2 regions of the Citrobacter enshiensis genome follow, and region 2 is predicted to be linked to the other one. Evidence: predicted binding sites of a transcription regulator. Region 2 holds the regulator's gene; the other holds the start of a gene.
What was found. The regulator LexA, encoded in region 2, represses DNA repair genes until DNA is damaged. The targets are predictions, from matches to a motif close to TNCTGTATGTACATACAGNA.

Region 1 (11,026 bases), 1.3 Mb from region 2:
GTTGTTACGATCGACCGCCAGAATATACTGGGTTAAATCGTTGGTCCCCACCGAGATAAAGTCGACCCGATTCGCCAGGTGCGGCAGCATGAACACCATCGAAGGCACTTCCAGCATGATGCCAATGCGCGGTTTCGGGATCGCGTATCCGATCATCTCTTCCACTTCGCGTCCGGCACGTTCAATCAGGCGGCGCGCTTCATCCACTTCATCAATGCTGGTCACCATCGGCAGCAAAATGCTCAAATTACCGGTCGCCGCATTGGCACGCAGCATGGCGCGAACCTGGATCAAAAAGATCTCGGGCTGATCGAGCGTTATGCGGATCCCGCGCCAGCCCAGGCACGGATTTTCTTCGCTGATCGGCATGTAGGGCAATTGCTTATCCGCTCCGACATCCAGCGTGCGTAGCGTCACCGGTTTGTCGTTGAACATCTGCAGCATGCCCTGATACTGCGCAACCTGCTCTTCTTCCGAGGGGAAACCGCTTTGCAGCATGAAGGGGATCTCGGTGCGATATAGCCCGATGCCGTCAATCCGACTGCCCAGTTTTTCTTCATGCGCCGGACTCAGACCGGCGTTGAGCATGATCTTCACCCGCTCGCCGCTTTTCAGTTGCGCGGGGAGATTAACGTCATCTTCCGCCAGGCGGCTCAGCTCGATCTCTTCACTGATAAGGCGCTGATATTCCTGAATCAATACAGGTTCAGGATCCACCAACAATTCACCGCGATAGCCATCAACCACCAGCGTACGGCGGTGCAAAACTGACGGTTGAATATCCGCGCCCATGACGGTCGGAATGCCGAGCGCACGCACCATTATCGCCGCATGCGAGTTGGCCGCGCCGTCACGCACCACGACGCCAACCAGCCTGTCCTGAGGCAGTTCGGCCAGCGTCGTTGCGGAAAGCTCGTCGGCCACCAGCACAAAGCGTTCAGGCCAGGCGTTGGGTCCCTGAATGGAATCATCGAGGTGGAACAGCAGTCGCTGACCGAGCGCACGTAAATCGCCAGCGCGTTCCTTGAGATACACATCGGTTAATGCGGCAAACTGTTCGGCAAACTTCTCGATGATCTTTTTGACGGCCCACTCAGCGACCGATCCATTGTCGACCTCGGCGAACAGTTCCCGACGCAGTCGGGCATCCGAAAGCAGATGCGAGTAAAGATCGAAGATAGCCGCCGTCTCTTTCTGCGCGCCAGCTGCGAAACGCTTGCTGTAACGGCGGAATTCATTTGCCGCTTCTTCGAGCGCCCCGGTCAGTCGTTCTCGCTCAAGCGCCGCATCCAGCGTCGAGGCTTCATAGACCTGCTCCATCAGCGGCAACGTTGCATCCTGCCAGCCTTCAGCAATCGCCACCCCAGGTGCTGCGGGCAGCGCGCGAATTCGTGTCTGTCGGTATTGACCAAACAGAGCGGTTAGCTGGGACTGGGAAAGAATGGCTGCCATTTGTGTGGCAAGCGTCACCAGGAAAGACTCTTCACTTTCATCGTACTGACGCAGCTCACGCTGCTGTACGACCAGCACGCCTAAAAGTTGCCGACGCTGAATGATCGGCACACCTAAAAACGCGCGGAAGCGCTCTTCTTTCACGGAAGGAATATATTTAAAGCTGGGGTGTTTTTGCGCATCAGCAAGGTTGATCGGTTCCGCCAGCCTGCCTACCAGGCCGACGATACCTTCATCAAACGCGAGCGCGACTGTGCGACCTCGTGGTTTTTTTAGCCCCCGGGTCGCCATCAGGTAATAACAACGTCGGTCATGGTCGGCGAGATATACCGAACAGACCTCTGTGTCCATCGCAAGACAGATGTCAGTGACCAGAATATTAAGCGCCTCATTGAGACGCGGGGCACTGGCCACCTTTTCGACTATTTCTCGCAGGCGGGTGAGCATAATTTGCGTGGCTTAACCTCTTTTACGTCGATAAGCAGGTGCACTTTGCGGCTTAGGGGTACTTTCCTGAAGCGCCATCACAACACTTGCGAACTCTTTCATCACCCTGCGGTAGACATCGCGTTTAAATGATACCACCTGTCGGACCGGATACCAGTAACTCACCCAGCGCCAACCATCAAACTCAGGAGTGCTGCTGGTTTGCATATTGATTTCCGCGTCACCGCTCATCAGTTGCAGTAGAAACCATTTCTGTTTCTGGCCGATACACACCGGCTTCGTATCCCAACGCACCAAACGTTTCGGTAACTTGTAACGCAACCAGTTGCGAGTAGAGGCAAGGATCCGCACATCTTTGCGGCTTAACCCTACCTCTTCAAACAGTTCCCGGTACATCGCCTGTTCTGCTGATTCTCCTGGATTGATTCCACCTTGCGGGAATTGCCAGGAGTGCTGACCAAACCGCCGGGCCCACATAACCTGCCCCTGACGATTACAAATTACGATCCCTACATTTGGGCGGTAGCCATCGTCATCAATCACCGGACTACCTCAACATAAACCTTATATATAAACGATTGTTTCACACTACAGGGAGACGGTAAACCACTCTCTTAACCGCACACATTTCTAATAACAATTGAATAACTCACAGTTAAGGACCGAGTTATAAACAGAGGGAGGGACTTGCAGGCGATTTTATTCACCTTTTCTGTGGATATAGTTGTGAAGAAGTATGGAATTACCACGGGAAAACCCGGAACAGTCTGAATGGGACTCTGAAAACCGTGAAAAAATAGCCGCGTATATTCATTGAGTTAACTGTCATATTCGCTACTCAGAGCATAGAATCGTGATGGACATCACATCCAGGATCATCGGACTGATGAAAGATCGACCAGCGTCGGTTTTATCCACAGATTGTGCCAATAAGTTAGGCACAATTTGTGTGAAAATTCGATTTTCGTCTCACGTCAAGGCTGTAAATTGAAACAGTAGTGAGGGTTTTGCACAGTTATCCCATCTTTCTGTGGATAACATGGTGTAAGATCCTGTTTATTTTCAGTGACCAGAATTGGAAAACTCATTTCGCCGTTGCGCAACTCGTCGATCAGCAAACTAAAAATCAATATAAATCATGAGATTGAACATAGCGTGTGGAAAAAGATAAACTCTGTTCACACGGTATAAAATCATTGTTCATTTTTTCACCTAAGGGATAACCCGATGTCCGGACTCCGCCCATTACTTTCACCGCCCGAATCCGAGGCGCTGTTGCTGGCCCAGGCACAGCGGCTTTCAGGCTACACATTGGGTGAACTGGCAGCGCTGGCAGGGATCGTGACGCCGAAGGATCTGAAACGGGACAAAGGCTGGATCGGCGTACTGCTGGAGATTTGGCTTGGCGCCAGCGCAGGCAGTAAGCCAGAGCAAGATTTCGCGGCATTAGGGGTGGAACTGAAAACCATCCCGGTGGATAGTCAGGGACGACCTCTTGAGACCACCTTCGTGTGTGTTGCGCCATTGACCGGAAACAGCGGCGTGACATGGGAGACAAGCCACGTCCGCCACAAATTAAAGCGGGTGCTGTGGATACCCGTTGAGGGCGAGCGCTCCATCCCGCTGGCAGAGCGTCACGTCGGTTCGCCGCTGCTCTGGAGCCCAAATGAAGAAGAAGAGCAGCAATTACGTCTCGACTGGGAAGAGTTAATGGACATGATCGTGCTGGGTCAGGTTGAGCGGATCACCGCCCGCCATGGCGAATTTTTACAACTGCGGCCAAAGGCCGCCAACGCCAAAGCGCTGACAGAGGCCATTGGCGCGCAGGGCCAGGGAATCCTGACGTTACCGCGTGGTTTTTACCTGAAAAAAAGCTTCACTCGCCCACTTCTGGAACGCCATTTTTTAATACAGGGCGATTAGGCACGCCATGGCCTTTCCCCTGCCGCGTTAGACGCATATAATCACCGCTTCATTTTTTTTGCAGGACTTTGTTCGATGTTATTTGCATGGATATACGATCCTAACGCCTGGCTTGCGCTCGGTACGCTGACGATTCTGGAGATCGTTCTCGGGATCGACAACATCATTTTCCTTTCTCTGGTCGTCGCAAAACTCCCGACAGCGCAACGCAGTCACGCCCGTCGTCTTGGGCTGGCGGGCGCCATGTTGATGCGTTTAGGTTTACTGGCGTCAATTTCCTGGGTAATCAGTCTGACTAATCCGCTGTTTGAGGTGATGGGTCAAGCCATTTCCGCACGCGATCTCATTCTGTTTCTGGGGGGCTTGTTCCTTATCTGGAAAGCCAGCAAAGAGATCCATGAATCGATTGAGGGTGAAGAGGAGGGGCTTAAAACCCGCGTGAGTTCCTTCCTGGGCGCCATTGTGCAGATCATGATGCTGGACATTATCTTCAGCCTGGATTCGGTGATCACCGCAGTAGGCCTTTCCGATCATCTGTTCATTATGATGACGGCGGTCATCATTTCTGTTGGCGTGATGATGTTTGCCGCGCGCTCAATCGGTGATTTTGTCGATCGTCACCCTTCGGTGAAAATGCTGGCGCTCGCCTTCCTGATTCTGGTGGGCTTCACCCTGATTCTGGAAAGCTTCGAGATACATGTGCCTAAAGGGTACATTTATTTCGCCATGTTCTTCTCTATTGCCGTAGAGACCCTGAATCTGCTGCGTAATAAAAAGAATCCACTCTGATTGACACCTTCGCTCCTCTTCGGAGGAGCGAAGACTCACTTCCCTCTCCGATCCTCACAGTTTCAGATTTTCCTGCTTTCGCCAGGCATAACTTCGCGTTATTACTAGACTATTACCAGACTCAAGCCACGCGAGGATAAATGGATGAAAAAATGGGCAGTAGTGATTTCCGCTGTAGGACTGGCTTTTGCTGTATCTGGATGTAGCAGTGATTATGTCATGGCAACGAAAGATGGCCGCATGATCCTGACCGACGGCAAACCAGAAATTGATGACGATACCGGTCTGGTGAGCTATCACGATCAGCAGGGCAACGCCATGCAGATTAACCGTGATGATGTCTCCCAGATTATCGAGCGCTAACATACCTCCCCGAGATTGAGGTCAGCCTCCTGCTGGCCTTTAGAATTTTCGCTTCCCCTTTTCCCTTCCCTCTGCCATTTTTATAGTCCTTATGTCGTAATAATAAAAAGGAAACGGCTATGCAATATCACCGTATACCCCACAGCTCGCTTGAAATAAGTACACTGGGGCTGGGCACAATGACGTTTGGTGAACAAAATAGCGAAGCCGACGCACATGCACAGCTCGACTATGCCGTGGCTAACGGCATCAATTTGATTGACGTTGCCGAGATGTATCCGGTGCCGCCTCGTCCGGAAACTCAGGGATTAACAGAAACTTATGTGGGTAACTGGCTCACCAGACACGGCAGCCGCGAGAAACTGATCGTCGCCACCAAAGTCAGCGGTCCAGCGCGTAACAATGACAACAGCATTCGCCCCCATCAGGCACTGGATCGTAAAAATATCCGCGAGGCGTTGCACGGCAGCCTCAAGCGTCTACAGACCGATTATATCGATTTATACCAGGTTCACTGGCCGCAGCGTCCGACCAACTGCTTCGGAAAACTGGGTTATAGCTGGACGGATTCCGCGCCGGTTATTTCACTGCTAGACACCCTGGAAGCGCTGACCGAATTCCAGCGGGCGGGTAAAATTCGCTATATCGGCGTTTCCAACGAAACGGCCTTCGGCGTGATGCGTTATCTGCATCTGGCGGATAAACACGATCTGCCGCGCATCGTCACCATCCAGAATCCTTACAGCCTGATCAACCGCAGCTTTGAAGTCGGACTGGCGGAAGTCAGTCAGTACGAAGGGGTGGAACTGCTGGCCTATTCCTGCCTGGGATTTGGAACGCTGAGCGGAAAATATCTGAATGGCGCAAAACCGGCTGGCGCACGTCATACACTGTTTAGCCGCTTTACGCGCTACAGCGGCGAGCAGACGCAAAAAGCCGTCGCGGCGTATGTCGATATCGCAAAACGCCATAACCTCGATCCGGCGCAGATGGCGCTGGCCTTTGTCCGTCGTCAGCCGTTTGTCGCCAGTACCTTGCTGGGCGCAACGACTCTCGATCAGTTGAAAACCAACATAGAGAGCCTGCATCTTGAATTAACGGAAGAGGTGCTGGCAGAGATTGAAGCGGTGCATCAGGTTTATACCTACCCGGCACCGTGATGGAGAGAACCTGATCGCGCTACGCGGATCGGGCCGACACACGCATGATGTGTTGGCCGGGTGAGGCAAAGCCGCCACCCGGCACACCAATTACTGGCGGCGCTGCCAGATCCACAGCGCCGTTATCGCCAACGCAAATAGCGCCCCAAACCCGATACCAATCGCGACCGCCGGAATACCCACCAGAACCGCTAACGAGTAGATGCCCAACATCAGCAACATCGCGCTGTTTTCGCCCAGATTCTGCACGGCGATAGCATTCCCTGCGCCAACGCTTTTTTTACCGCGCTCCTGTAATAACGCATTGAGCGGAACCACAAAAAAACCGCCCAGTACGCCAATCAGCATCAGTAAGGCATAGGCCGGGAGCAGCGCGTGCTGCAGGGAGAATAAAAGCACCACCACGCCAATCAGGATCCCCGCAGGCATACAGCGTGCCACGGTTTCCAGCGTGACCAGTTTTGCCGCCGCGCCCGCGCCGACCACAATCCCGATCGCCACCATCGCATTAAGATAGGTCGGGGTGGCGTTATCGGTGATCCCCAGGGCCACAGGCACCCACAGCACCAACAGGAAACGTAGCGTAACGCCAGCCCCCCAAAAGAGGCTGGTGCCTACCAGAGAGAATCGCGTTTCGCCATTGCGCCACAGCGAGCTACAGGCGTGGAAAAAGCTACGCGCCATCTTGCCCAGGTGCCAGGATTGCCCCGGGCGCGCGGCAGCCAGTTTAGGAATAAAGACGTTCGCCGCCACCGCGCCGCCATACGCCAGAACACAGGCAGCCAGCGCGGCAATCACGTGCCAGTCAGCCAGCACGCCGCCCGCAACAGAACCCAATAAGATAGCGGCAATGGTCGACGCTTCCATCAGGCCGTTAGCTTTCACTAACTTATCGCCCGTGGTCAGCTCGCCGAGGATGCCGTATTTCGCCGGAGAATAAGCGGCGGCACCAATCCCGACTAGCGTATAGCCGACAAATGGGTTAATCCCGAAGCAGATACTGGCGGCTCCCAGCAGTTTGAGACCATTGGCGAACATCATGACCCGGCCTTTGGCAAAACTGTCCGCGACCTGCCCGACAAAAGGAGCAAACAGAATGTAAGCGCCCACAAACACCATTTGCAGGATCGGCTGACTCCAGTCCGGATAAAACTGCGCTTTCAACAGCGCCAGCGTGGCAAAGAGCAGTGCGTTATCGCCAAACGCAGAGAGAAACTGCGCGACAATAACGGACATCATCCCCTTCGACCAAATTGAAGTGTTAGTGTGCACTGACTCACTCATTATGTTTTTCCGGTTCATCCACCCGGCTTTTCAGCGTCACAAAATCGGGCTTGCCGCTGCCAAGAAGCGGAAGTTGTTTCAGGTAACGAATATCCCGTGGGACAGCCAGTTCAGGGATGCCGTGAGCGCGGGCATATTGCAGCAGTTTTTCACGCGTGAGCTCGCCATCGGTCGTGAAAAGAACCAGTGCTTCCCCTTTGCTGGCGTCGCTCTTGATGGCCGTGGCGTGCATTTTTTCAGCCGACACGCCCTGCGCCAGCTGTTCCACCATTTCGAGTGAGACCATCTCGCCTGCAATTTTAGCAAAGCGTTTGGCGCGCCCCTGAATTTGCACAAAACCATTTTCGTCAATGCGCACAATATCTCCGGTGTCATACCAGCCGCGTTCCGTCTCACCCTGCGCATTTTCGGCGGTTGGGACTTCCAGCACGCCCGGTTTCTCGACCCGCAAATATCCGCTCATGATATTGGGACCTTTAAGCTGCAGACGACCGCCCTCTTCAATACCGGGAACCGCAAGCAAACGCGCATCCATTCCTGGCAGGATCCGGCCAACCGTGCCCGGTTTTGCCGCCATCGGAACGTTAATCGAGACCACTGGCGCACATTCGGTGACGCCGTACCCTTCCAGGATACGCAGGCCGAATTTGTCCTGCCAAAGTTGTTTGGTGCTGTCCTGCAGTTTTTCCGCGCCCGCTACCACGTAGCGCAGACGGTAGAAGTCATACGGATTGGCAAAACGCGCGTAGTTGCCCAGGAACGTTGATGTGCCAAACAGGACGGTGCAGTTACGGTCATAGACCAGCTCCGGCACGATGCGATAGTGCAGCGGGCTGGGATAGAGGAAGACTTCTGCGCCAGTCAGTAACGGTGTGAACAACCCGACCGTCAGTCCAAATGAGTGGAACAGCGGCAATGCGGACATAAAACGGTCATTGGCGGTGAAGTCCGCGATGGTTTTGATCTGCTCCACGTTTGCCAGCAGACTCTTATGGCTGTGTACCACTCCTTTCGGGTGCCCCTCAGAACCGGAGGTAAAGAGGATCATCGCGGCATCTTCAGGCTGCTGTTTCACCTGCGCGAGACGTGGCATCAGCAAATGGGCAAAAATCCACACTTTATCGGCAGTGGTGACATCCGCTTTGAGATCTTCCAGATACACCCAGCGAACCTGCGTCAGTTGCTCGGGAAGATGCCAGAGTTTGCCTTTATCAAGAAACTGGCGAGAGGTAAAAATGGTTTTGATTTCGGCGGCGGTAATCGCACTGGTCAGCCCTTTGACGCCTGCCGTGTAGTTCATCATGGCTGGAATACGGCGACGCGCAGCCGCGCCGAAAATCACCGCCGCGCTGATGCCCGCGTTTGGCAGCATCAGGCCAATCTTCTCACCTTCGACGCTGTATTTTTCCAGAATACGGCCAACAAACAGCGTCTTAGTGAGCAGTTTACGATACGTATCCGGCGTGAAGTTGATATCTTCAATGCAGTTTTTGCCTGCGCCGTAGCGATACTGAGCCGTCAGGAGCGACTCATACAGCGTTTCACGCGGCCGCACGGCCATGCGCGCTTCCATCATGATTTGATGCAGCATCTCCCCTGCCAGTTTTCGGCGATCGCGCGCACGCGGCGCTTCTGGCATCGGTAAGTGCGTCGGCGGCAGGATGTGCAGGCGAATTTGCGGGAAAAAGCGCTGCTTCACCAGACCTTTCAGGCGGCTAAAACGCGTTAACTCGGCACCTTCGATCCGGACCGGCACCACTGTCGCCCCCGATTTCGCCGCCACAAATCCGGCGCCATCGTAGATTTTCATCAACGAACCGCTCGTCGAAATACGCCCTTCCGGGAAGATAACGACCGGGCGTCCCTGCTCAACCAGACGCACCAGATGTTTAATGGCCATCGGTTTGGTGGGATCGAGCGGAACAAAATCAATCAGCGGCGTGAGCCAACGCATGTACCACTGCTGGCTGATAGAGGAGTAGACCGCAAAGACAGGGCGAACCGGTAAAAATAGCGCCAGCAATATGCCATCAATAAAAGAAACGTGGTTTGGGGTGATTAAAACACGCTGTCCCTGCAACGCTCCGGTATCCCCCGTGACACGTACGCGGTACAGCACGCGGAACAGGTTACGAAAAAATCCAAATAGCATTACCACTCCCTTTGTCCATCAATTCGGTAAAAATGAGTGGAGGCAGATTACACGAGATGGGCAATGGGGGCGACAGTGGCAGCAAAACAGAGACGAAAAAAAACCTGCGCATCCGCGCAGGTTGGTGCAAGAGACAGGGTACGAAGTGCGTACCGAATAATCTCACCAATCAATACCTCTGGGATCTTGATTGTGGTCTCCACGCTGAATGTGCGCCAGTGCGAAAACGCAAAGGAATGAACGCAAATGCAACGAGTTGTGTAAATTATGTGTTACTGTTTACAGATTGTCGTAGGTGCAAAAAAAACCTGCGCATCTGCGCAGGTTGGTGTAATTCGTGTGATCAACCCGAAAGCTGATTTCACCTATCAATACCTCTGGGATCTCGACTCTATCAATTCGCGCTAATTCCCCACCAGCGAACAATCGAAACAGCCTTTAGCAAAGTGTAACCAAAGGTTTGTATTCTCTATTTTCTGTCTTACTTCATTGGTGTGCGCTCACATTTGCGAGGTCAGGATGGGCAATCTGCTTGAATAGCCCCTCTTTTTCCGTAACACTGACAGGATGTAAGCGTTTACCCTCAATAGGTACTAGTGTCATGGCGACCATAAAGGATGTGGCCCGACTGGCTGGTGTTTCAGTCGCCACCGTTTCTCGCGTGATCAATGATTCCCCCAAAGCCAGTGAAGCCTCTCGTCTTGCGGTGACCAGCGCGATGGAATCTCTCAGTTATCACCCCAATGCCAATGCCCGCGCCCTTGCCCAACAATCGACGGAGACCGTCGGTCTGGTGGTGGGCGATGTGTCCGATCCTTTTTTTGGCGCGATGGTGAAAGCGGTTGAGCAAGTGGCCTATCACACCGGTAATTTTTTACTGATTGGCAACGGCTACCACAACGAACACAAAGAGCGTCAGGCGATTGAACAGCTGATCCGTCACCGCTGCGCAGCACTGGTTGTTCACGCAAAAATGCTCCCGGATGCCGAGCTGGCCTCGCTCATGAAGCAAATTCCCGGCATGGTATTGATCAACCGGATCCTGCCAGGATTTGAGAAACGCTGTGTTGCTCTGGACGATCGCTACGGCGCCTGGCTTGCCACCCGTCACCTTATTCAGCAAGGACACACCCGGATCGGCTATCTGTGTTCAAACCACACCATTTCGGACGCGGAAGACCGTCTGCAAGGTTATTACGACGCGCTGGCAGAGAGTCACCTGCCGAGTAACGATCGGCTGGTGACCTTTGGCGAACCCGACGAAAGCGGGGGCGAACAGGCCATGACGGAGCTGTTAGGCCGTGGGCGAAACTTCACCGCTGTCGCCTGTTATAACGACTCCATGGCGGCTGGTGCCATGGGGGTATTAAATGATAACGGCATCGACGTCCCGTCGAAGATTTCCCTGATTGGTTTCGATGACGTTCTGGTTTCCCGCTATGTACGCCCACGGCTA
Region 2 (11,026 bases):
CTTTGCCCTGCGTCATAACGTGATTGAAGCGCACGGGTTATGCCCGGCGTGCGTTGAAGTTGAAGCGTGTCGCCATCCTGATGAGTGCCAGCACGATCATTCGATTCTGGTGAAGAAAAAACCGCGTTAAGCAGGTTGGGCGGCAAAACCGCCCAATGGACTGTACATCCTTGTACTTTCGGGTCACCGCGGCTGATTACCAGCGGTATTTATTACGCGTTTCCCAGTCGCTCACTTCCTTTTCCGCCTTGTCTCTGGCGTAACCGTAACGTTCCTGGACCTTACCGACCAACTGGTCGCGCTTACCTTCAATGACCGTCATATCATCATCGGTCAGCTTGCCCCATTGCTCTTTCACTTTCCCTTTGAACTGTTTCCAGTTACCGCTGACTTCGTCTTTATTCATCATCGAGTCCTCATGATTAGTGGTGATTAGCGATATTGCTTCGCCCAAATACACTACGTTTTCTGCTGGACGTGAGATTAATTGTAGTCAGTGATCCCATGTTCATTTTGATATTCGGAACTTTTAACCATCACGCTCGGGCAAACCAGGTTCCATGCCGCCAGTGACGTCGCCAGATCCAGGCCAACGAGAGTCCACGAAGCGCCAGAAAAACGGCTAACGCCAGCCACAGTCCATGATTGCCGAGCCAGGGCAACGCACACAGCGTGAGGGCAAATCCCAGCGCCGCAACGGCCATACTGTTGCGCATTTCCGCCGCACGCGTCGCCCCGATAAACATGCCATCCAGCAAATAACACCAGACACCGATTAACGGCAACACCACCTGCCAGATAAGGTAGCGATCGGCCAAAAGTTGAATTTGCGGCAACGACGTCAGCAGCGCGATGATGTGCTCGCCCGCCAGGGCATAAACGAGGGCAAAGAGCAGCGCCACAATCCCTGACTGCCGACATGCAGCACGCCAGACATCCAGCAACTGGCTGCCGTCACGCGCGCCATACGCCTGCCCGGAATGCGCTTCGACAGCATAAGCAAATCCATCAAGGGCATAGGCGGTAAAGGTCAGCAGGGTCATCAGAACAGCGTTCACCGCAATGATGTCGCTGCCCAGCCGCGCGCCCAGAACCGTGATCGCACCGAAGCACAGTTGCAACAGCAACGAGCGCAGCATGATGTCCCGGTTAAGCGCCAGCAAGCGGCGGAAATTCCCCCGCCAGGCGTGTTTCAGCATCATGGACGACACGCCGCGCAGAGGAAGAACCTTGCGCACCATCATCAGGCCAAGCAGCAACGTGGCATATTCTGCGATCACCGTCGCCAGTGCTGCGCCCTGCACGTTCATATGCAAGCCCATCACCAGCCACAGATCGAGCACAATATTGAGGATGTTGCCGACAACCAGCAGGATCACCGGCGCACGGGCATACTGAACGCCCAACAACCAGCCAAGCAGAACCAGGTTCGCCAGCGATGCCGGGGCGCTCAGCCAGCGGATCTCCAGAAAACGTCGCGCCTGTACCAGCACCGCTTCATTTCCACCGACGATATGCAATGCAAGATCGATTACTGGCGTACGGAACAACGCGATTAAGGCCCCCGCTCCCAGCGCCAGAATCAGTGGCTGCACCAGCGCGCGCGCCAGTGCCTGGGGGTTTTTGGCGCCAAACGCCTGAGCCGTCAGCCCGGTGGTGCTCATGCGTAAGAAGAGCAACAGCATAAAGAGAAAACTGGTTGCCGTTGCGCCCACGGCAACGCCGCCCAGATACACAGGGCTGTCCAGATGCCCAATGACCGCAGTATCCACCAGTCCCAGCAAGGGAACGGTGATATTGGAGAAGATCATCGGTAACGCGAGACGCCAGAGCGCTTTGTCGGAAGAGGTAAAGAAAGGCATGCAGGAAAGCCTGAGCAGGAGTTAAAACAAACAGTGGCGCGAGATGCGCCACTGTATCAAAACAATATTACAACCACTCACCGTTGCGGATGACACCGACCGCCAGCCCTTCAATCGTGAAGTTTTGCTCGCGCAGGTCAACCACGATCGGTTTGAATTCACTGTTCTCTGGCAGAAGCTCGATTTTATTGCCCTGTTTTTTCAGGCGTTTTACGGTGACTTCATCGTCAATACGCGCCACGACCACCTGGCCGTTACGCACGTCCTGGGTTTTGTGTACCGCCAGCAAATCGCCGTCCATAATCCCAATATCTTTCATCGACATACCGCTGACGCGCAGCAGGAAATCGGCATTAGGTTTAAACAGCGACGGGTCGACTTGATAGTGGCCTTCAATATGCTGCTGTGCCAGAAGGGGTTCCCCTGCCGCCACGCGGCCCACTAAAGGCAGCCCCTCTTCTTCTTCCACCAGCAGACGGATACCGCGAGAAGCACCGGAGACAATCTCAAGGACGCCTTTACGTGCCAGCGCTTTCAGGTGTTCTTCAGCCGCATTTGGGGAACGGAACCCCAAACGCTGCGCGATCTCCGCACGCGTCGGTGGCATGCCTGTCTGGCTGATGTGATCCCGAATGAGATCGAACACCTCTTGCTGCCTGGCCGTTAACGCTTTCATTCCGCCCCCTGGGTGTATATACAGTTATGCTGTGAGTATATACAGTTAAAGGCGATTTTGGAACCACAAACAGCACAAAAAACAAGAGATTTATCGGATTATGGAACCCTTATCGAAAATGCGACCACAGCAGGATTCCCCAGGTGATCATCGCGACAAAGATCGACAGCAATACTGCCGCCGACCCCATATCCTTCGCCCGCCCGGAAAGCTCATGGTATTCAGAGCCAATGCGGTCAACCACTGCCTCAATCGCGCTGTTGAGGATTTCCACTATCATCACCAACATGACAGAACCAATCAACAAAACACGCGTGATGGCATCCACATCCAGCCAGCAGGCAATCGCTACCCCCAGCAGTACAGCAACACTTTCCTGACGAAATGCTGCTTCATTAATCCATGCAGCACGAAAACCTTTCCAGGAATAACCAGCAGCTTTAATAATTCGGGTAAGTCCAGTGGTATTATTGGCCATCAAAAGAACCTTTTTGCATTATCAGCGTCAATGACATTATATCGTTAACCCACGAAATTCGGGTTACAGCGGCGCGAAGTATGACGGGATACACCAGAAATTCGCTAGACTTTCTGATATCCTTGCAGCGCATTTGCATTATTAACCAGAGGCTTTACATCGTTTATGTCTGGCTGGCCACGAATTTACTACAAATTACTGAATTTACCATTAAGCGTACTGGTAAAAAGCAAGTCTATTCCAGCGGAACCCGCTCCGGAATTGGGGCTCGATACATCTCGTCCCATTATGTACGTTTTACCGTACAACTCAAAAGCGGACTTGCTGACGCTGCGCGCCCAATGCCTGGCGCACGATCTCCCCGACCCGTTAGAGCCGTTGGAGATCGACGGAACTCTGCTGCCGCGTTATGTGTTTATTCACGGCGGCCCGCGCGTATTCACCTACTACACGCCGAAAGAAGAGTCGATCAAACTCTTTCACAATTACCTCGACCTTCACCGCAGTAATCCAGACCTGGATGTACAGATGGTGCCGGTATCGGTGATGTTCGGCCGCTCTCCGGGGCGTGAAAAGGGTGAGGTAAATCCCCCTCTGCGTATGCTGAACGGCGTACAGAAATTCTTTGCCGTCTCCTGGCTGGGACGCGATAGTTTTGTCCGCTTCTCGCCTTCCGTTTCCTTACGACGGATGGCTGACGAGCACGGAACCGACAAAATTATTGCCCAAAAACTGGCGCGTGTGGCGCGAATGCATTTCGCCCGTCAGCGTCTGGCGGCGGTCGGTCCGCGTCTGCCTGCCCGACAGGATCTGTTTAACAAGTTGCTGGCGTCAAAAGCCATTGCTCGCGCGGTAGAAGACGAAGCGCGCAGCAAAAAAATCTCTCATGAAAAAGCGCAGCAGAACGCTATTGCGCTGATGGAAGAGATTGCCGCCAACTTCTCCTACGAGATGATCCGCCTGACCGACCGCATTCTGGGTTTCACCTGGAACCGACTGTATCAGGGGATCAATGTCCATAACGCAGAGCGTGTACGCCAGTTGGCGCACGATGGGCATGAAATCGTCTATGTGCCCTGCCACCGCAGCCATATGGACTATCTGTTGCTCTCGTACGTACTCTATCATCAGGGGCTGGTGCCGCCGCATATCGCTGCCGGTATCAACCTGAACTTCTGGCCAGCTGGCCCGATTTTCCGCCGCCTGGGCGCGTTCTTTATTCGTCGAACCTTTAAGGGCAACAAACTCTACTCCACCGTCTTCCGCGAATATCTCGGCGAGCTGTTTAGCCGTGGTTACTCCGTTGAATATTTTGTGGAAGGCGGGCGTTCCCGTACCGGCCGTCTGCTGGATCCGAAAACCGGCACCCTGTCGATGACCATTCAGGCGATGCTGCGCGGCGGTACGCGTCCGATCACTCTGGTACCCATTTACATCGGTTACGAGCACGTGATGGAAGTGGGAACCTACGCCAAAGAGTTGCGTGGCGCGACGAAAGAAAAAGAGAGCCTGCCGCAAATGCTGCGTGGCTTGAGCAAGCTGCGTAATCTGGGTCAGGGCTACGTCAACTTTGGCGAACCGATGCCGTTGATGACGTACCTGAATCAGCATGTTCCTGAGTGGCGTGAATCTATCGATCCGATCGAAGCCGTGCGTCCCGCCTGGCTGACGCCAACGGTCAATGGTATCGCTGCTGAGTTGATGGTCCGCATTAACAAAGCGGGCGCGGCAAACGCCATGAACCTGTGTTGCACCGCGTTGCTCGCATCCCGTCAGCGTTCGTTAACGCGTGAGCAACTGACGGAGCAGCTCGAGTGTTATCTGGATCTGATGCGCAATGTCCCGTATTCCACCGACTCTACGGTTCCTTCGGTCAGCGCCAGCGCGCTGATTGACCACGCGCTGCAAATGAACAAGTTCGAGGTCGAGAAAGATACCATCGGCGATATCATCATTCTTCCGCGCGAGCAGGCGGTACTGATGACTTACTATCGCAACAACATTGCGCATATGCTGGTTCTGCCTTCACTGATGGCGGCCATCGTGACACAGCATCGCCGCATCTCCCGCGACGCGCTGCTTGAGCATGTTGAAATTCTCTACCCGATGCTGAAAGCAGAACTGTTCCTGCGCTGGGAGCGGGATGAACTGGCGGGCGTCATCGACGCGCTGGTAAGCGAAATGCAGCGTCAGGGGCTGATTACCGTCCAGAATGACGAGTTGAATATCAACCCCGCGCATTCCCGTACGCTGCAACTGTTAGCAGCGGGCGCGCGTGAAACGCTGCAACGTTATGCCATCACCTTCTGGCTACTGAGTGCAAATCCGTCGATTAACCGCGGCACGCTGGAAAAAGAGAGCCGCACCGTGGCTCAACGTCTTTCTGTGCTGCACGGGATCAACGCGCCGGAGTTCTTCGACAAAGCGGTATTCAGCTCTTTGGTGTTGACCCTGCGTGATGAGAAGTACATCAGCGATACCGGTGATGCGGAGCCTGAAGAGACGATGAAGGTTTATCAGATGTTGGCTAATCTGATCACCTCAGATGTGCGTTTAACCATTGAAAGCGCAACGCAGGACGAGTGATGTTAAAAAGCCGGGTAGCGGCTTCGCCTTACCCGGCCTACGGTTCTGCGCAATAATGTAGGCCCGGTAAGCGCGAGCGCCACCGGGCTTTTTTATCAGAAGTGCCAGTAACTCATCGCCAGCCCCAGAAACAGCACCAGGCCAACATAGTTGTTATTCATGAATGCTTTAAAACAGGCTTCGCGTTCACGGTGCGCAATCAGTTTTTGTTGATAGACAAACAGGGCGCCAGCCACCAGCAGCGACCAGTAATATCCCAGTCCCAGCCCGTTCATCCAGCCAATCAGCGCCATCAAGGCCAACACCCCCACCTGCAGGATGCCAATGATCGCCTTGTCATACTGACCGAACAGGATGGCCGTTGATTTAATGCCGATTTTCAGGTCATCGTCCCGATCCACCATGGCGTATTGCGTATCGTAAGCCACTGCCCAAAGAATGTTGGCGAGGAACATCAACCAGCAACTCAGCGGGACTGACTCACTGACGGCGGCAAACGCCATCGGTATCGACCAGCCAAACGCCGCACCCAGCACCACCTGGGGTAAATGCGTGTAACGCTTCATGAAGGGATAAACCCACGCCAGGGCCAGCGCGGCGACCGACAGCAGAATCGTCATCGTATTCAGCGTCAACACCAGCAGGAAAGCGAGGAGCACCAGAACCACAAAAAGCGCCCGCGCTTCTTTCTCGGTAACGGCGCCGCTGGGCAGCGGTCGGTTCGCCGTGCGTTTGACGTGCCCGTCGAATTTGCGATCGGCATAGTCGTTCACCACGCATCCCGCCGCGCGCATCAACCAGACGCCCGCCACAAACACCGCCAGAATCCACAGCGGCGGCGCACCGGGTGTCGCCAGCCACAGCGCCCACAGTGTTGGCCAGAGCAGCAGTAACGCGCCGATTGGCTTATCCGTACGCATCAAGCGGTGAAACGCCAGTAGCTTATTCTGCGTCAGACTCCACTCCATATCTTTTCCTCTCAGTACAACGGCGATGCAGGCAAAAACAATTCTGTCAGCAGGAGCGGTTTTCCGCTCAACCGCAGACGGGAACGACGCCCCCACAGCGCTGCATCACGACCAATCTCAATAAAATCGCGGGTCAACGTCGACGATGTAAACAGGTAACGCCCGAGCGGGGTTTTACCCAAATTTTGCAACGCCAGCTCAGGGCCGCACAACGTTGACTCAGGCACCACAGTACGCCCGGCAAGCCAGGGTTCGCCATCCGCGCATAACAGAATTTCACGTAACCAGTAGCGGGATTCCGTCGGCAATAGCGGCAGTTCTTCCGCCACTTCATGTTGGCCAACAAATCCTTCCCGAATCAACGTCACGCTTACCTGTTTTCCCTGCTGCTCAAAACGTTTGGTCATGGAATCTTCCAGTAACAGCCAGTCCAGCTGTTGGGAGTCCAGCGCAGGGATTGCGTCAAAATAGCGCAGCGCACGCAGTTGCGTTAACGCAGGGTGTGGCATGCCTTGCTCTCCAGTTCATAACGTGAGGGCATTGTATCGCAGAAAAGAGATTACGGGAGGCGTAAACATAATTAAGTGAACTGTTGCGCAACAGGAGTGTAACAATTCGCATGGAATGATAAAAAAAGGTGCGTCAGGAGACGCACCAGTTGTTGCAAAATCAGCAATGCGGGGAGACGGTTACCCCTTGCCTTTTACACTGCTGATAAAGGTGGAACGGGCAGATGTGGACCCCAGGCGTTCAGCTTCATCAAGCAGTTTCAGCGCTTTATCCACGTCACCTGCGGCGACGGCATCTTTGATGGCTTTGTTGAAGTAGCTCTCGGTATCGTTCAGCATGGGCTCACTTTTCTTCGCCGGTGCTGGCGCGACGACAGGCGCGGCAGCAACCGCCGCCGGGGAAGCATACGCTGGCGCAGGCGCCGCCGTGTTGCCGACGGTAACCGGACCCGGAGCGGAAGAGCCAAACAGCGGCCCCACCAACACACTGGAGCTGCTGTTGGTTTTCACTTTCAGTTTCAACAGGCCGTCGGTGGTATGACGCGCGATAGGATCAGGGATATCCGGAATGGCGTTACCGACGCCTTTTGCATATGCCTTAGCGGGATCGAGCAGCTTAGTGGTCTGCTGGAGATCTTTTTCGGTGGTAAAGACCAGAACATAGAGCTTCTGCTGGCCCAGGGCTGGCGTGAGACGCATCACCCCTTCCAGGCTATCCGCGCTCATCACGCCCGGCTCCTGGTAGGTAAAGTAGCTGCTGGGGAAGAAAGCAGAAGGCGTCATGTTCTGATCAAGAATAAGAACGTTCGGCGCAAATACGCTGGTTTGCTTGTTCACTTCGCTGGTCAGCGTCAGGTTCAGCTCACCAATGTTTGCCGGTACACTATAGGCAGCAACCGGGCCACTAATACCTGCGACATCAAGGCGTTGACCGCCGGTGGCAAGTTGTGTGGACTGCGTTTTGCTCTGGTCGACAGGCGTCCAGGTTAATTGTTGTAACGCAGCAGTTGGAATCGCAGGCGCAGCACTGGTGTTTTGCGGAACATAATTCACGTCCGCCAGCGTCACGCCCGGTGCGCTTGCGAATAACCCTGCAGATAAACAAAGGGCAACGAGACTTTTCTTCATTTTCATTGTTATCACCTCAGATAGCATGGGTTCAGCGGTGGCCAGGCAATAGCGCGCTAAACTCCAGAACAGAGGGGCTTGCGCCCCTCTTTAGGTCTTTACGTCAGATTAGCGATGTATTACCACCAGATTTCCATCTGGGCACCGAAGGACCACTCATCGTTGTCGCCACGGCTGTAGGTTGTGGTGCTGGTGTCGCTGAATGCAACGCCGTTGTCATAGCCCCATTTCTCATCCCACTTCGCGTAGGTTGCGAAGAGACGGATTGCCGGACGAGACCAAATACTGTCGCCAGCCTGCCACTGTTGCGCCAGGGTGATTTTGAACTGGTCGTTGGTATCGTCGGTTTTCTGAGATTTGACGTTGTCGTAGCCCACTTCCATCAGGGTGCTCATGATCGGCGTCCATTTGTACATCGGACGAATACCCACGGTGTACCAGGTGGTACCGTTGTTATCATCACGATCGATATCCTGATACATACCGACGTACATCAGGTCCCAGCTGTCACCCAGAGAGATGGCGCCGTGGTCAAGGATACGAACCAGGCTACCGTTGTTGTTGATGTCGTTGTTAACGAAACCATCGTTGTTGCCATTTGGGAAGGTATTGCCAGTGAAGGAACCTTGTGGAATGCCTTTACCCTGGGTGGTCATTGCGTCAGTCGCGTACTGAACCACAAACTTGTTGTAGCCTTTCAGCATGCTCTGGGTATGTTCAGCAGTAAACATCCAGCCGTCTTTGGAGGCGCCGTCAGCAAAGCTGAAGCCGTCGGTCTTATTAGCGCGGCCGTAGTCAACGCCCAGTTCCAGCACACCGTCCGGGTTAATTTCCATTTGCGCTAAACGAACGTCGAAGACGTCGTTTGCCGTGTCTTTGAAGTCACGATAGATATCGTTGCTGGAGAAAATGTAAGAACCGCCCGCTTCCTGGGAACGGGTCGCCGCCAGGGAGAGTTTACCGAAGCCCAGATCGATGTTTTCGATACCTGCACCAGGACCAGAGATATCCCAGTAGTAGAAGTCGATCATATGAACGTCGTGACGTTGATAGAAGCGCTTACCAGCCCAAATGGTCGAACCCGGCAGCCAGTCGATCAGGTTTTTACCCTGCACGTTCGCCTCACGGAATGCCGGATCAGTGGCTTCCCAGTCGTTCTGCTGTGCTACGGAGTAGGCGACGTTAGTGTCGAAGTAGAAGCTCTTATCGCCTTCTTTCCACACTTCCTGACCCAATTTCAATTCCGCATAGGTTTCACATTCGTTACCGAGACGGTATTTACTTTGAGCACCGGTTGCCTGGAAACATTGTTGTTCGCCGCCACTACCCGTCCAGCCAATGCCGGAACGAGCATAACCATGGAAATCCACGGCCATTGCCTGAGCAGACATAACGCCTGCTGCAACTGCAACTGCCAGAGGGAGTTTGCGCAGAGTAATCATCATTCTATCTCCTGAGATCATTGCTTTTCTTTTTTACACATCGTCTTTTGCAGACTTCGCGTATTTAATGGGAATGCTTAAACGCCCGGCTCTTGATGCAACCGACGACATGCAGTGCCATCCTCACGGAACAAATGGCAACGCTCTGGCGGCAGGCCGATAGCGAATGTGGCACCCTCTTCTACCAACACCACGTCATTCTGGCGGTACACCAGGTTTTGACGGATGGCGGGGATCTGGATATGAATTTGCGTTTCGTGACCAAGTTGTTCGACGACCTGAACCTCGCCTTCCAGGGTGACATCGGCGATATCACTGGGCAGCAGATGCTCCGGACGAATACCTAAAGACATATTTGCGCCGACCTGAACATCGCGGCTTTCAACCGGCAACCAGACGTGTTGGTGATTCGGCAACTCCACCTGAACCTGATCGATCGCCGTCGCGGTGACTTTCACCGGCAGGAAGTTCATCTTCGGAGAACCGATAAAGCCCGCCACGAAGCGGTCTGCCGGATAGTGGTATAACTCCAGCGGTTTACCGACCTGCGCGACGCGACCGGCGTCCAGCACGACAATCTTGTCGGCCAACGTCATCGCCTCGACCTGATCGTGGGTGACGTAAATCATCGTGCGACCCAGGCGTTTATGCAGACGGGAGATTTCGATACGCATCTGCACGCGCAGTGCGGCATCGAGGTTGGAAAGGGGTTCATCGAGCAGGAACACGCGCGGTTCAGCTACCAGAGTACGGCCAATCGCCACACGCTGACGTTGTCCGCCAGAGAGTGCTTTCGGTTTGCGTTCCAGCAGGTGCGCCAGCTGCAGCACTTCCGCCACCTGATTGACGCGTTGGTTCATCACCTCTTTTTTGGCGCCCGCCAGCCTGAGTCCAAACGACATATTTTCGGCAACAGAAAGGTGGGGATAGAGCGCATAAGACTGGAATACCATGCCGACGCCACGCTCGGCGGGCGGGATGTCGTTCATCCGGGTTTCACCGATGTACAGGTCCCCGCTGGTGATGGTCTCAAGCCCGGCGATCATACGCAGCAATGTCGATTTACCGCAGCCTGACGGTCCCACAAACACCACGAATTCCCCTTCGTGAATGTCGAGATTGATATCTTTCGATACCACCACGTCACCCCAGGCTTTCGTTACATTTCGCATCTGTACGCTCGCCATGCCCTTCTCCCTTCGTTACAACCTGTCATCGACAGCAACATTCATCATGTCCCGACTATGCGTTATCGATTGGCCGCGTGAATCCTCCACCCCCCGGCTTTTTTATGGGGGAGGAGGCGGGAGGATGAGAAAGCAGGCTCTGAGACCCGGGCTGCACACTGCAGGGGAATTTCGTGACGTAGCCTGCAAA

Region 1: the regulator LexA is predicted to act here: its motif matches at 2,878-2,897, upstream of mutH (DNA mismatch repair endonuclease MutH).

What each region holds. Positions count from the first base shown of each region.
Region 1 is NZ_CP119862.1:895,963-906,988, reverse strand. It holds gene ptsP (phosphoenolpyruvate--protein phosphotransferase) at 1-1,899, opposite strand, end outside; gene rppH (RNA pyrophosphohydrolase) at 1,912-2,442, opposite strand; gene mutH (DNA mismatch repair endonuclease MutH) at 3,127-3,822, shown strand; gene P2W74_RS04365 (TerC family protein) at 3,898-4,611, shown strand; gene ygdR (lipoprotein YgdR) at 4,756-4,974, shown strand; gene P2W74_RS04355 (NADP(H)-dependent aldo-keto reductase) at 5,094-6,134, shown strand; gene lplT (lysophospholipid transporter LplT) at 6,225-7,418, opposite strand; gene aas (bifunctional acyl-ACP--phospholipid O-acyltransferase/long-chain-fatty-acid--ACP ligase) at 7,411-9,570, opposite strand; gene galR (HTH-type transcriptional regulator GalR) at 10,172-11,026, shown strand, end outside.
Region 2 is NZ_CP119862.1:4,520,903-4,531,928, forward strand. It holds gene zur (zinc uptake transcriptional repressor Zur) at 1-130, shown strand, start outside; gene P2W74_RS21525 (CsbD family protein) at 197-406, opposite strand; gene dinF (MATE family efflux transporter DinF) at 537-1,862, opposite strand; gene lexA (transcriptional repressor LexA) at 1,930-2,538, opposite strand; gene P2W74_RS21540 (diacylglycerol kinase) at 2,648-3,016, opposite strand; gene plsB (glycerol-3-phosphate 1-O-acyltransferase PlsB) at 3,182-5,602, shown strand; gene ubiA (4-hydroxybenzoate octaprenyltransferase) at 5,698-6,570, opposite strand; gene ubiC (chorismate lyase) at 6,582-7,079, opposite strand; gene malM (maltose operon protein MalM) at 7,260-8,213, opposite strand; gene P2W74_RS21565 (maltoporin) at 8,327-9,652, opposite strand; gene malK (maltose/maltodextrin ABC transporter ATP-binding protein MalK) at 9,727-10,836, opposite strand.